One region of the Streptomyces sp. NPDC015171 genome, then DNA from elsewhere that is predicted to be linked to it. Evidence: riboswitches for the same ligand, from Rfam matches in the RefSeq annotation. Region 1 holds a riboswitch; each other region holds the start of a gene.
What was found. Region 1 has a riboswitch for cobalamin ahead of ACF073_RS38640 (CbtB-domain containing protein). Riboswitches for the same ligand answer to the same signal wherever they lie in the genome.
Positions count from the first base shown of each region.

Region 1 (3,241 bases):
TGCCGATCAGTGTCTCCAGGTCGTGCAGGAGCTGTTCGGTGCGCTTCGCCTGCTGCGCCAGCACCCGGACCCGGGCGCTCTGGCCGCCGATCTGCCGTCGGCTGGCGACCAGTTGCTCGTACTCCGCCACGGTGAGGGCGACCGCCTCGCGGCCACCGAGGGTGATGCGGCGCGGCTGGGGGGTTCTGGCCACTCGGTTCCTCCGCTCCTCGCCTGAGTGCTCCGCGAGCCGCCGGTCCGGTGCTTCTGTTCGGTGTCCGGGGAACGCGAGAGGGCCCTCGGATGGTTCCCAAGGGCCCTCTGCTGTCCGGATGGAATCAGTGCGCGGCCGGAACCGCCCGCTCGCTCGCGGCCCTCGCCGGGGCCGGGTTCAGCACCCGCTCGGCCAGCTCGCCGAAGGCGAGGCCGAAGCCGCCCCACAGCGCCGTCTGGATGGCCAGCGCGGACAGCCGGAACCGCCACAGCAGGGCGGCCGGGAAGTCCGCCGGGACCTCGTTGACGACCGGCAGGAACTCGTAGGCCAGGCCGATCACCACGGCGAAGGCGACGACCGCCGCGACGGTCGCCCACCAGGTACCGAGGCTGGGCGCCAGGCGCTTGCCCAGGATGGTGGCGCCGACCGCCAGCAGGACGCTGAGCACCATCATCAGGAAGTACAGGGTGGTCCGCTTGCCGATGGTGTCGGGCTCGCCGACCGACGGCGGGTTGGCCGGGTACTTCAGGAACGGCACGACGTACACGGCGAGCAGCGCGCAGCCCGACAGCAGGAGCGCGGTGGCACGCGGGCCGAAGCGGCCGACACGGCCCAGCGCGAAGCAGAAGGCGAGCGCCGCGATGCCGCCGAAGGCGACACCGTAGACCAGGACGCCGGTGGCGAGGCCCGCGGTGGACTGCAGGGAGCGGGAGACGACCTCCATCTCGTGCTCGTGGGAGTGGGCGTCCTCGAAGCTGATCGCCTTGTCCACGCTCGGCTCACCGAGGAGATAGGCCACGATCAGGGCGAGCACGCCGGCGGCGAGGCCGGCGAGCATGCCCCGCACAAGGAGGTTGCGTACGGTTGCGGAGTTCATGGCTGTGCGGAGTCCCCTCGCGTCAGTGGCAGGGGAAGCCGAGCAGGTGGCGGGCGTCGTGGACCCACTCGTGGACGTCCGTGCCGTTGAACACGGACGTGGCGCCCTGCTCGGCGCCGACGAAGTACAGCAGGACCAGCATGAGAATGCCGAAGAAGACCGCCCAGGGAGCTATCGCCTTCAGCGGCAGCTTGGCGGGAGTGGTGGCTGTCGGCTGGGCGACGGTCTGCGCCATGGCAGAACCTCCTCTGGGAGCTCGCGTCCCATCTCGGTGGTGCACAGGACGACGGCCGCGGGTCTGACTCACGAGCACCCACCGGGGTTCTCGCACACAGTGGCGCGACCGTGCCGGATTTCCACCGGCTTCCGCAGTACCGTCGTCGATATCGCACAGACCGTACCGCGTGTCAGGACCATGGCCAAGACCGTGTCCGCTCGATGGGATCTTTCTCTCGCACCGGCGGACACCGTCCTGTGCCGGGTGGGTCAGCGGTGGCGGAACTCCGGCGGGCGCTTGGCCGCGAAGGCGGCCATGCCCTCCTTCTGGTCGGCGGTCGCGAACACCGCGTGGAACAGCCGCCGTTCGAAGCGGACGCCTTCGGCGAGCGTGGTCTCGAAGGCCCGTCCGACCGCCTCCTTCGCCATCATCGCCACCGGCAGCGACATGCCCGCGACGGTCTCGGCCACGGCCATGGCCTCGCTGAGCAGTTCGTCGGCGGGCACGACCCGGGAGACGAGCCCGGCGCGCTCGGCCTCGGCCGCGTCCATGGTGCGCCCGGTCAGGCACAGCTCCATGGCCTTGGCCTTGCCGACCGCCCGGGTCAGCCGCTGGGAGCCGCCGATGCCGGGGATCACGCCGAGTTTGATCTCGGGCTGGCCGAAGACGGCCGTGTCGGCGGCGAGCAGGATGTCGCAGAGCATGGCGAGTTCGCAGCCGCCGCCGAGGGCGTACCCGGCGACGGCGGCCACGGTCGGGGTGCGCAGCCGGCCGAGCCGGTCCCAGGCGGCGAACCAGTCGGCGAGGTACATGTCCAGGTAGCCCTGCGGCTGCATCTCCTTGATGTCGGCGCCGGCCGCGAACGCCTTCGCCGACCCGGTGATCACGATGCAGCCGCAGTCCGGGTCCCGGTCCAGGGCCTCGGTGGCGGCCGCCATCTCGTGCATGACCTGGAGGTCGAGGGCGTTGAGGGCCTTGGGCCGGTTCAGGGTGAGCAGGGCGGTGCGGCCCCTGCGTTCGACGAGGATCGTCTCGTACTCGACGGGTACTTCCGTGGTCATGCGTGCTCTCCGCTCTGTTCCCTGATGGTGCGTACGATGCCGGAGAAGTCCTCCTCGGCGCCGACCCGTTCGGCATAGGCCGCGTACACCTCGGCGGCGCGCAGCCCGAGTTCGGCGTGCACCCCGCCCTCCCGTACCGCGTTGGCCGCGAGGCCCAGGTCCTTGGCCATGAGGGAGGCCGCGAACCCGGGACGGTAGTCCCGGTTGGCCGGGCTCGCCGGGACCGGGCCCGGGACGGGGCAGTTGACGCTGAGGGCCCAGCACTGCCCGGACGCCGTGGAGGCGACGTCGTACAGCGCCTGGTGGGACAGGCCCAGGCTCTCGCCGAGGACGAACGCCTCGCTGACGGCGATCATGGAGATGCCGAGGATCATGTTGTTGCAGATCTTGGCGGCCTGTCCGGCCCCGGCGTCACCGCAGTGGACGGCCTTCTTGCCCATGGCCTCCAGCAGTGGCCGTGCCTCGGCGAACTCCGCCCCTCCCCCGCCGGCCATGAAGGTGAGCGTGGCGGCCTCGGCGCCGACCACGCCGCCGGAGACGGGTGCGTCCAGGGCGCGCATCCCGGCGGCGGCGGCGCGTTCGTGGGCGGCGCGGGCGTCGGCGACGTCGATGGTGGAGCAGTCGACGAAGAGGGTGCCGAGCCGGGCCGCCGGGAGCAGGGTGTCGTAGAGGTCCAGGACGTGCCGTCCGGCGGGCAGCATGGTGATGACCAGGTCGGCGCCGGCCACCGCCTCGGCCGCTGTGGCGGCGGCCTCGACACCCGTCCGTGCGGCGCCGTCCACGGCGTCGGCCGCGAGGTCGTGGCCGCGCACCCGGTGCCCGGCCTTGACCAGGTTGGCGGCCATGGGGGCACCCATGTGCCCGAGTCCGATGAACGCGACGGTCCTGCTCAC
Region 1 covers NZ_JBIBUO010000027.1:13,680-16,920, reverse strand. The annotation lists gene ACF073_RS38650 (hypothetical protein) at 1-193, opposite strand, end outside; gene ACF073_RS38645 (CbtA family protein) at 318-1,070, opposite strand; gene ACF073_RS38640 (CbtB-domain containing protein) at 1,093-1,305, opposite strand; cobalamin riboswitch at 1,344-1,481, opposite strand; gene ACF073_RS38635 (enoyl-CoA hydratase) at 1,557-2,348, opposite strand; gene mmsB (3-hydroxyisobutyrate dehydrogenase) at 2,345-3,241, opposite strand; gene ACF073_RS38625 (enoyl-CoA hydratase/isomerase family protein) at 3,238-3,241, opposite strand, start outside.

Region 2 (3,241 bases), on a different contig from region 1:
CCCTGCTGGGCTTCATGGCGATCGCGGCCGGCGTGAAGGTCACCAACGGCCAGCTGGCCATTCCGCAGCTGTTCGAGGACATGTTCCCGGACTGGTTCGCGGGCGTGGCGTTCGCGGCGATCGGCATCGGCGCCCTGGTGCCGGCGGCGATCATGTCCATCGCGGCGGCCAACCTCTTCACCCGGAACATCTACAAGGACTTCATCAAGCCGGACGCCACGCCCGCGCAGGAGACCAAGGTCTCCAAGCTGGTCTCCCTGCTGGTGAAGGTCGGCGCCCTGGTCTTCGTCCTCACCATGGACAAGACGGTCGCCATCAACTTCCAGCTGCTGGGCGGCATCTGGATCCTGCAGACCTTCCCGGCCCTGGTCGGCGGCCTGTTCACCCGCTGGTTCCACCGCTGGGCGCTGCTGGCCGGCTGGGCGGTCGGCATGGTCTACGGCACGGCTGCCGCGTACGGGGTCGCCTCCCCGACCCAGAAGCACTTCGGCGGCTCCTCCAAGGAGATCCCGGGCATCGGTGAGATCGGCTACATCGGCCTGACGGCGTTCGTCCTGAACGTCGCGGTCTCCGTGGTCCTCACGGTCGTCCTGAAGGCCCTGAAGGCCCCCGACGGCATCGACGAGACCAGGCCGGAGGACTACACGGCCGACGCCGGCGACCCGGGCGTCGCGGTGGAGCTGCCGCCCGCGACCGCGGGCGCGGGCCACTAGCCGGGCACCGTTCGACGGGCCGCCGGAGCGACATCCGGCGGCCCGTTGCCGTACCCCGCCGGCGGACTCGACGGCGTGGGCCATCTGATCCGGCGGGCCGGCCGCGCCGGGTGCGCCGCGCCCGGCGGGAGCACCGCCCGGGCGACCTCCAGGGCGGCCTCCCGGGCCTCGGGAAGAGCGTCCGGCGCCTCGGAGCCAGGGGGCCCGGAGCGGGCCCGTGCCGAGCGCGCGCGGGCCGCCGGAGGCCGTCCCACGGTCCTCTCCGGCGGGTCGCGCACAGCGCCCACCGGGCCGGCGGACACCCCGGGCCGTTCGCACGCCGGAGCGGGACCGGCGTCCTTCCCCGGGCCGGCCGGTCTTCGCCCCGGCTGCCTGCGAGTTGACCCTATGAAGCCACGCCGACACAACATCTGGGGGTGACACGACAGCCCGGCACTAGATGTATGCTCGTCCTCGCTGTCGTCGCAGGGGAATCCGGTGTGATTCCGGAACTGTCCCGCAACGGTGTACATGCGCATATCCACGCGCCTGTTCAGTCCGAGGCCTGCCGACAGCCCACCCGGCCGTCCTGGCCTGGGTGCGTTCCGACGTCCGGGCCTCGTGGAGTGGGCTGGTGGACGCGACCGCCGTGTGCGCTCGTGACTGCCCCCTGCCCTCCGCCAGGCCCCCGTGCCGAGCGAGGGAGAGCCCCACGTGACCATCGCGCCAGCCGAACCGGCTTCAGTCAGCGAGCCGGAGACCGACGGTCCCGGTGCCGCGTTGCTGCGGACCCTGACCGAGTTGACCGTCGATCTGCCCGACGCCGACCCAGGACGAGTCGCCGCCGCCGCGCTGCGCGGCCGGTCCGCCCGGGCCGACGAGGCGGAGCTGCGCGAGCTGGCCACGGAGGCCGCCGCCGGTCTGATCTCCGAGGACCCCGCCTACTCGAAGCTGGCCGCCCGGCTGCTGACCCTCGCGATCCGCGACGAGGCCGCCTCGCAGGGCGTGACGTCCTTCACCGAGTCCATCGCGGTCGGGCACCGCGAGGGCCTCGTCGCCGACCGCACCGCGGAGTTCGTCCGGCTGCACGCCGAGCGGCTGGACGCGCTGGTCGACCGTGCGGCCGACGACCGCTTCGGCTACTTCGGCCTGCGCACCCTGCACAGCCGCTACCTGCTGCGCCACCCGATCACCCGCAAGGTCGTCGAGACGCCCCAGCACTTCATGCTGCGCGTGGCGAGCGGTCTGGCCGAGGACGACACGGCCCGGGCCCTGGACGAGGTCGCGGCGCTCTACGGCCTGATGAGCCGCCTGGACTACCTCCCGTCCTCCCCCACTCTTTTCAACTCCGGCACCCGGCACCCCCAGATGTCGTCCTGCTACCTGCTGGACTCGCCCCTGGACGAGCTGGACTCCATCTACGACCGGTACCACCAGGTCGCCCGGCTGTCGAAGCACGCCGGCGGCATCGGCCTGTCGTACTCCCGTATCCGCTCGCGCGGTTCGCTGATCCGGGGGACGAACGGGCACTCCAACGGCATCGTGCCGTTCCTGAAGACCCTGGACGCCTCGGTGGCCGCGGTGAACCAGGGCGGCCGGCGCAAGGGCGCCGCCGCCGTGTACCTGGAGACCTGGCACTCCGACATCGAGGAGTTCCTGGAGCTGCGGGACAACACCGGTGAGGACGCCCGCCGCACCCACAACCTGAACCTCGCGCACTGGATCCCGGACGAGTTCATGCGCCGCGTGAACACCGACGGGCAGTGGTCGCTGTTCTCCCCGGCGGACGTGCCCGAGCTGGTCGACCTGTGGGGCGCGGAGTTCGACGCCGCCTACCGCGAGGCCGAGGCGGCGGGCCTGGCGAAGAAGACGATGCCGGCCCGTGAGCTGTACGGCCGCATGATGCGCACCCTCGCGCAGACCGGCAACGGCTGGATGACCTTCAAGGACGCCGCCAACCGCACCGCCAACCAGACCGCCGAGCCCGGCCACGTCGTCCACTCCTCCAACCTCTGCACGGAGATCCTGGAGGTCACGGACGACGGCGAGACCGCGGTCTGCAACCTGGGTTCGGTCAACCTCGGCGCCTTCGTGAGCAACGGCGACATCGACTGGGAGCGGCTGGACGAGACCGTCCGCACGGCCGTCACCTTCCTCGACCGCGTCGTCGACATCAACTTCTACCCGACCGAGCAGGCGGGCCGTTCCAACGCCAAGTGGCGCCCGGTCGGTCTCGGCGCGATGGGCCTGCAGGACGTCTTCTTCAAGCTGCGTCTGCCCTTCGACTCCGCCGAGGCCAAGGCCCTGTCGACGCGGATCGCCGAGCGCATCATGCTCGCCGCGTACGAGGCCTCCGCCGACCTCGCCGAGCGCAACGGCCCGCTGCCCGCCTGGGAGAAGACCCGCACGGCCAAGGGTGTCCTGCACCCCGACCACTACGACGTCGAGCTGACCTGGCCGGAGCGCTGGGCCGCGCTGCGTCAGCGGATCGCGGCGGTCGGCATGCGCAACTCGCTGCTCCTCGCCATCGCGCCGACGGCCACCATCGC
Region 2 covers NZ_JBIBUO010000001.1:191,067-194,307, forward strand. The annotation lists gene mctP (monocarboxylate uptake permease MctP) at 1-713, shown strand, start outside; cobalamin riboswitch at 1,140-1,280, shown strand; gene ACF073_RS00920 (ribonucleoside-diphosphate reductase subunit alpha) at 1,407-3,241, shown strand, end outside.
Region 2: linked by a shared signal. The riboswitch ahead of ACF073_RS00920 (ribonucleoside-diphosphate reductase subunit alpha) and the one ahead of ACF073_RS38640 (CbtB-domain containing protein) in region 1 are both predicted to bind cobalamin.

Region 3 (3,241 bases), on a different contig from region 1:
TGGGGACAAGGGGTGCACGTTCCGTCATTAGTCACATCGGGTGAGTCGCGAGCCTCCTCCGCCCCCCGGGCGCCGGGGGGCGGACGGCCGCCCACGAACGGGTTGCCGCGCCTCATCCGGACGGCTGAGTCCGGGCTCCGGGCCGGCCGCCCGGGAACGCGTCGCGCGCCGCCCGGGGAGAGACCGGACACGCCTCCCTGCGAACGGCACCGCCTCGCCGGACTCGACCTGTCCGCGGACTCCGTGGCGCCGGCACGACGCCGACCGGCGCTCGCCGGGGCGCGGCTGGAGACGGGCCGCGCCCAGGCACTTGCCCTTCGCCGACGACGGCTTCGACGCCTGTGTCTGCCCCATGGCCCTGATGCTGATGGGGGAGATCGAGCTGGTCATGGCCGAGATCGCCCGCGTGCTGTCCCCCGGAGGGGTGCCGGCCTGCGTGGTGGGCGGCGGGCCGCGGGCGGAGAGGCCTATGAGCGGTTCCTCGCGCTGCTGCGGAGCACGGTCGAGAGGACGCCCGTCACGCGACGCATCCCGGCGCCGGGCGACAGGAGGACACGCTGCCGCGACGGGCTCGACGAGGTCCTCGCTCCGGCGGGCTTCGGCCCGGTGGACTGGGAGACCGTTCCCATCGATCTGAGCGGCCCGGTCGCCCGGGTCTGGGCGGCCGTCTCCGGACTCTACGACCTCGGCCCGCTCGACGCGGTGACCGTCGAGCGGCTGCGCGCGGACTTCGTCGCCGAGGTGCGCGACATCACCACACCGGAGGGTGTCGTCCCCCGCGCGTTCAGGATCCACCTCGCGACGGCGCGGCTGGGCGGGCCCGCCGGCGGGTGATCAACGGCTTCGTAGGATGCCGCCATGACGCTCACCGACCGGGAACAGCCCGTCATACGTGTGCTGTACGACGAGTTGCGCCCCGACCTTCGAGAACCGGGGCGTCCGCGTCCCGTCCGCCTCTACCAGTGGGAGCCGGACCGTCCGGCCGCCGAGCCGGCCCCGCTGGTCGTCGTCTCGCACGGCACCGGCGGCTCGGGCGGCGACATGGAGTGGCTGGTACGACCGCTGTGCGAGGCGGGCCTGCGCGTGGTCGCCCTGGACCACCACGGCAACAACTTCGTCGACGGCTACGAGCCGGAGGGCTTCCTTCATGTGTGGGAGCGGCCCCGGGACGTCTCCTTCGCCCTGGACGCGCTCGCCCGGGAGCGGCCCCTCGGCCCGGTCGGCGCGGCGGGCTTCTCCGTCGGCGCCTATACGGCGGCCGCCCTCGCCGGGGCCCGCGTCGATCCGCGCGTCGTGCGGGCCCTGCTGACCGGAGCGGTGCCCCCGCCGGAGATCCCCGAGTTCCCCGGTGTGCTGGAGGCGCTGCGCGCGAAGCATCCGGACGACGAGTCGACGCGGCACGCGCTGGACGCCGCGGGAGCGGACCTGACGGACCGGCGCGTGCGCGCCGTCTTCCAAGTGGCCCCGGGAGTCGGCGCGTTAGTGACGCCGGAGAGCCTGGCGGGCGTGCGGGTGCCGGTGGAGATCCGCTGGGGCGGTGCGGACACCGTCACCCCGTACGACGTCGACACCAGGCCGTACCTGGAACACATTCCCACGGCGAGCGGTCGCTCGGCCGGTCCCGGGGTGCGCCACGACGACTTCTTCGCGCCGCGACCCGCCGACCCGGATGCCCGGTTGCGGGTCGGCGGGGAGGCCGCCGCCTTCTTCCTGCGGCAGCTGAGCTGACCTGCCGCCGCCGGACACCTCTTGTTGTCCGGCGGCCGGGTGACGGGGGCGGTACCGGCGATGGGATGATGATCGACGACATAGGGCGACGGCGGTCCGAGGAAGCCGGTGTGAATCCGGCGCGGTCCCGCCACTGTGACCGGTGAGCGCGTTCCGGCAGGCCACCACCCGGACCCGGGTGGGAAGGCCGGACGAGCCGCGCCCCGGGAGCCAGGAGACTCACGCGGTCGCCTCCTCACACGACACCGGGGCGGATCTCCCCGGGAGGGGAGTGGTGCGGCATGCCCGAAGGACCGCTGGACGAGACGCCGGCCGAGGCCGTGGCAGGGGGCGGCCCGGCGCCGTGCCGGGTCGTCGTGTGCCGGGACTGCTGCTGCGGCAGCCCCAAGGTGACCGGGATCGACCACGCGGCGCAGACCGCGCGGCTGCGCGCCGAGGTACCGGTGCGGATCTCCGACTGCCTCGACGTGTGCGACCAGGCCAATGTCATCGTCGTCCAGCCGTCCGCCGCCGGGCGGGCCGCCGGCGGCCGGCCGGTCTGGCTGGGACTCGTCAACGACCAGGACGCGACCGAGGACATCGTCGGCTGGGTCCGGGCGGGCGGGCCGGGCGTGGCCCCCCTGCCGGAGATCCTCGACCTCTACGCCTTCACCGCGCCGGGGCGGCGCGACGAGGCGTGAAGACCTGGCTCAAGGACGTCAAATCACCCTAGAATCGGGCCGGTTCGCGCCATGCGCCGTGACGAACGTGATCGGCGTACGCGCGTGAACCGTCCGCACCACGACCGCATAGGTGCGTGACCGGGGGAAGCCGGTGGGAATCCGGCGCTGACCTGCAACCGTGTGCGGCCGGCCGGCCGCGAGTCGGAGCACCCGGCGCGTGCCGTGAACCGCTTCCCACTGTCATGGTCCGCAGCGCGAAGCCGAGAGCCTCGTCCCGGTGCCCCGGGGCCGGTGTGCCGTCCCGTGCGCGGGTCCCGCCGTCCCCCGCCCCGGGGCCGCTCGCTCGGTGACGGGCCGCGGACCGCCCTCCACCGGAAGGCTCCCACCGTGCACCGCACCTCCGCACACCGCACCGCGCTCGCCGCGACCGCTCTCGGACTCGCGCTGGCCGCCATGCCCGCCACCGCCCACGCCCACAGCGCGCCCGGCACGAACGCCCCCGTGAAGGTCACCCTGACCGTGAACGGACCGGACGGCCTGCTGTTCAAGGGAAAGATCAGAACCCGCGGACATGACGTCACCACCGCCACCGGCGGCACCCACAGATGCGACGGCACCAACGGCGCCGCCCACCCCTCGGCCGTGCCGACGCCCACGGCGGCCCTCGACGACGCCGCCCGCAAGCACCACTTCCGCTGGGACGGCACCTGGTACGCCTCGTTCGACGACTTCTCCGTCGACACCATCAAGAAGGTCAGCGGCGGTGGCGCGGCCTACTGGAACATCTCCGTCAACGGCACCCCCACCCCGGTGGGCGGCTGCCAGTTCCAGCTGAACGCCGGAGACGCGGT
Region 3 covers NZ_JBIBUO010000031.1:54,487-57,727, forward strand. The annotation lists gene ACF073_RS40140 (class I SAM-dependent methyltransferase) at 41-637, shown strand; gene ACF073_RS40145 (hypothetical protein) at 607-834, shown strand; gene ACF073_RS40150 (alpha/beta hydrolase family protein) at 859-1,728, shown strand; cobalamin riboswitch at 1,827-1,949, shown strand; gene ACF073_RS40155 ((2Fe-2S) ferredoxin domain-containing protein) at 2,010-2,408, shown strand; cobalamin riboswitch at 2,488-2,623, shown strand; gene ACF073_RS40160 (DUF4430 domain-containing protein) at 2,778-3,241, shown strand, end outside.
Region 3: linked by a shared signal. The riboswitch ahead of ACF073_RS40155 ((2Fe-2S) ferredoxin domain-containing protein) and the one ahead of ACF073_RS38640 (CbtB-domain containing protein) in region 1 are both predicted to bind cobalamin.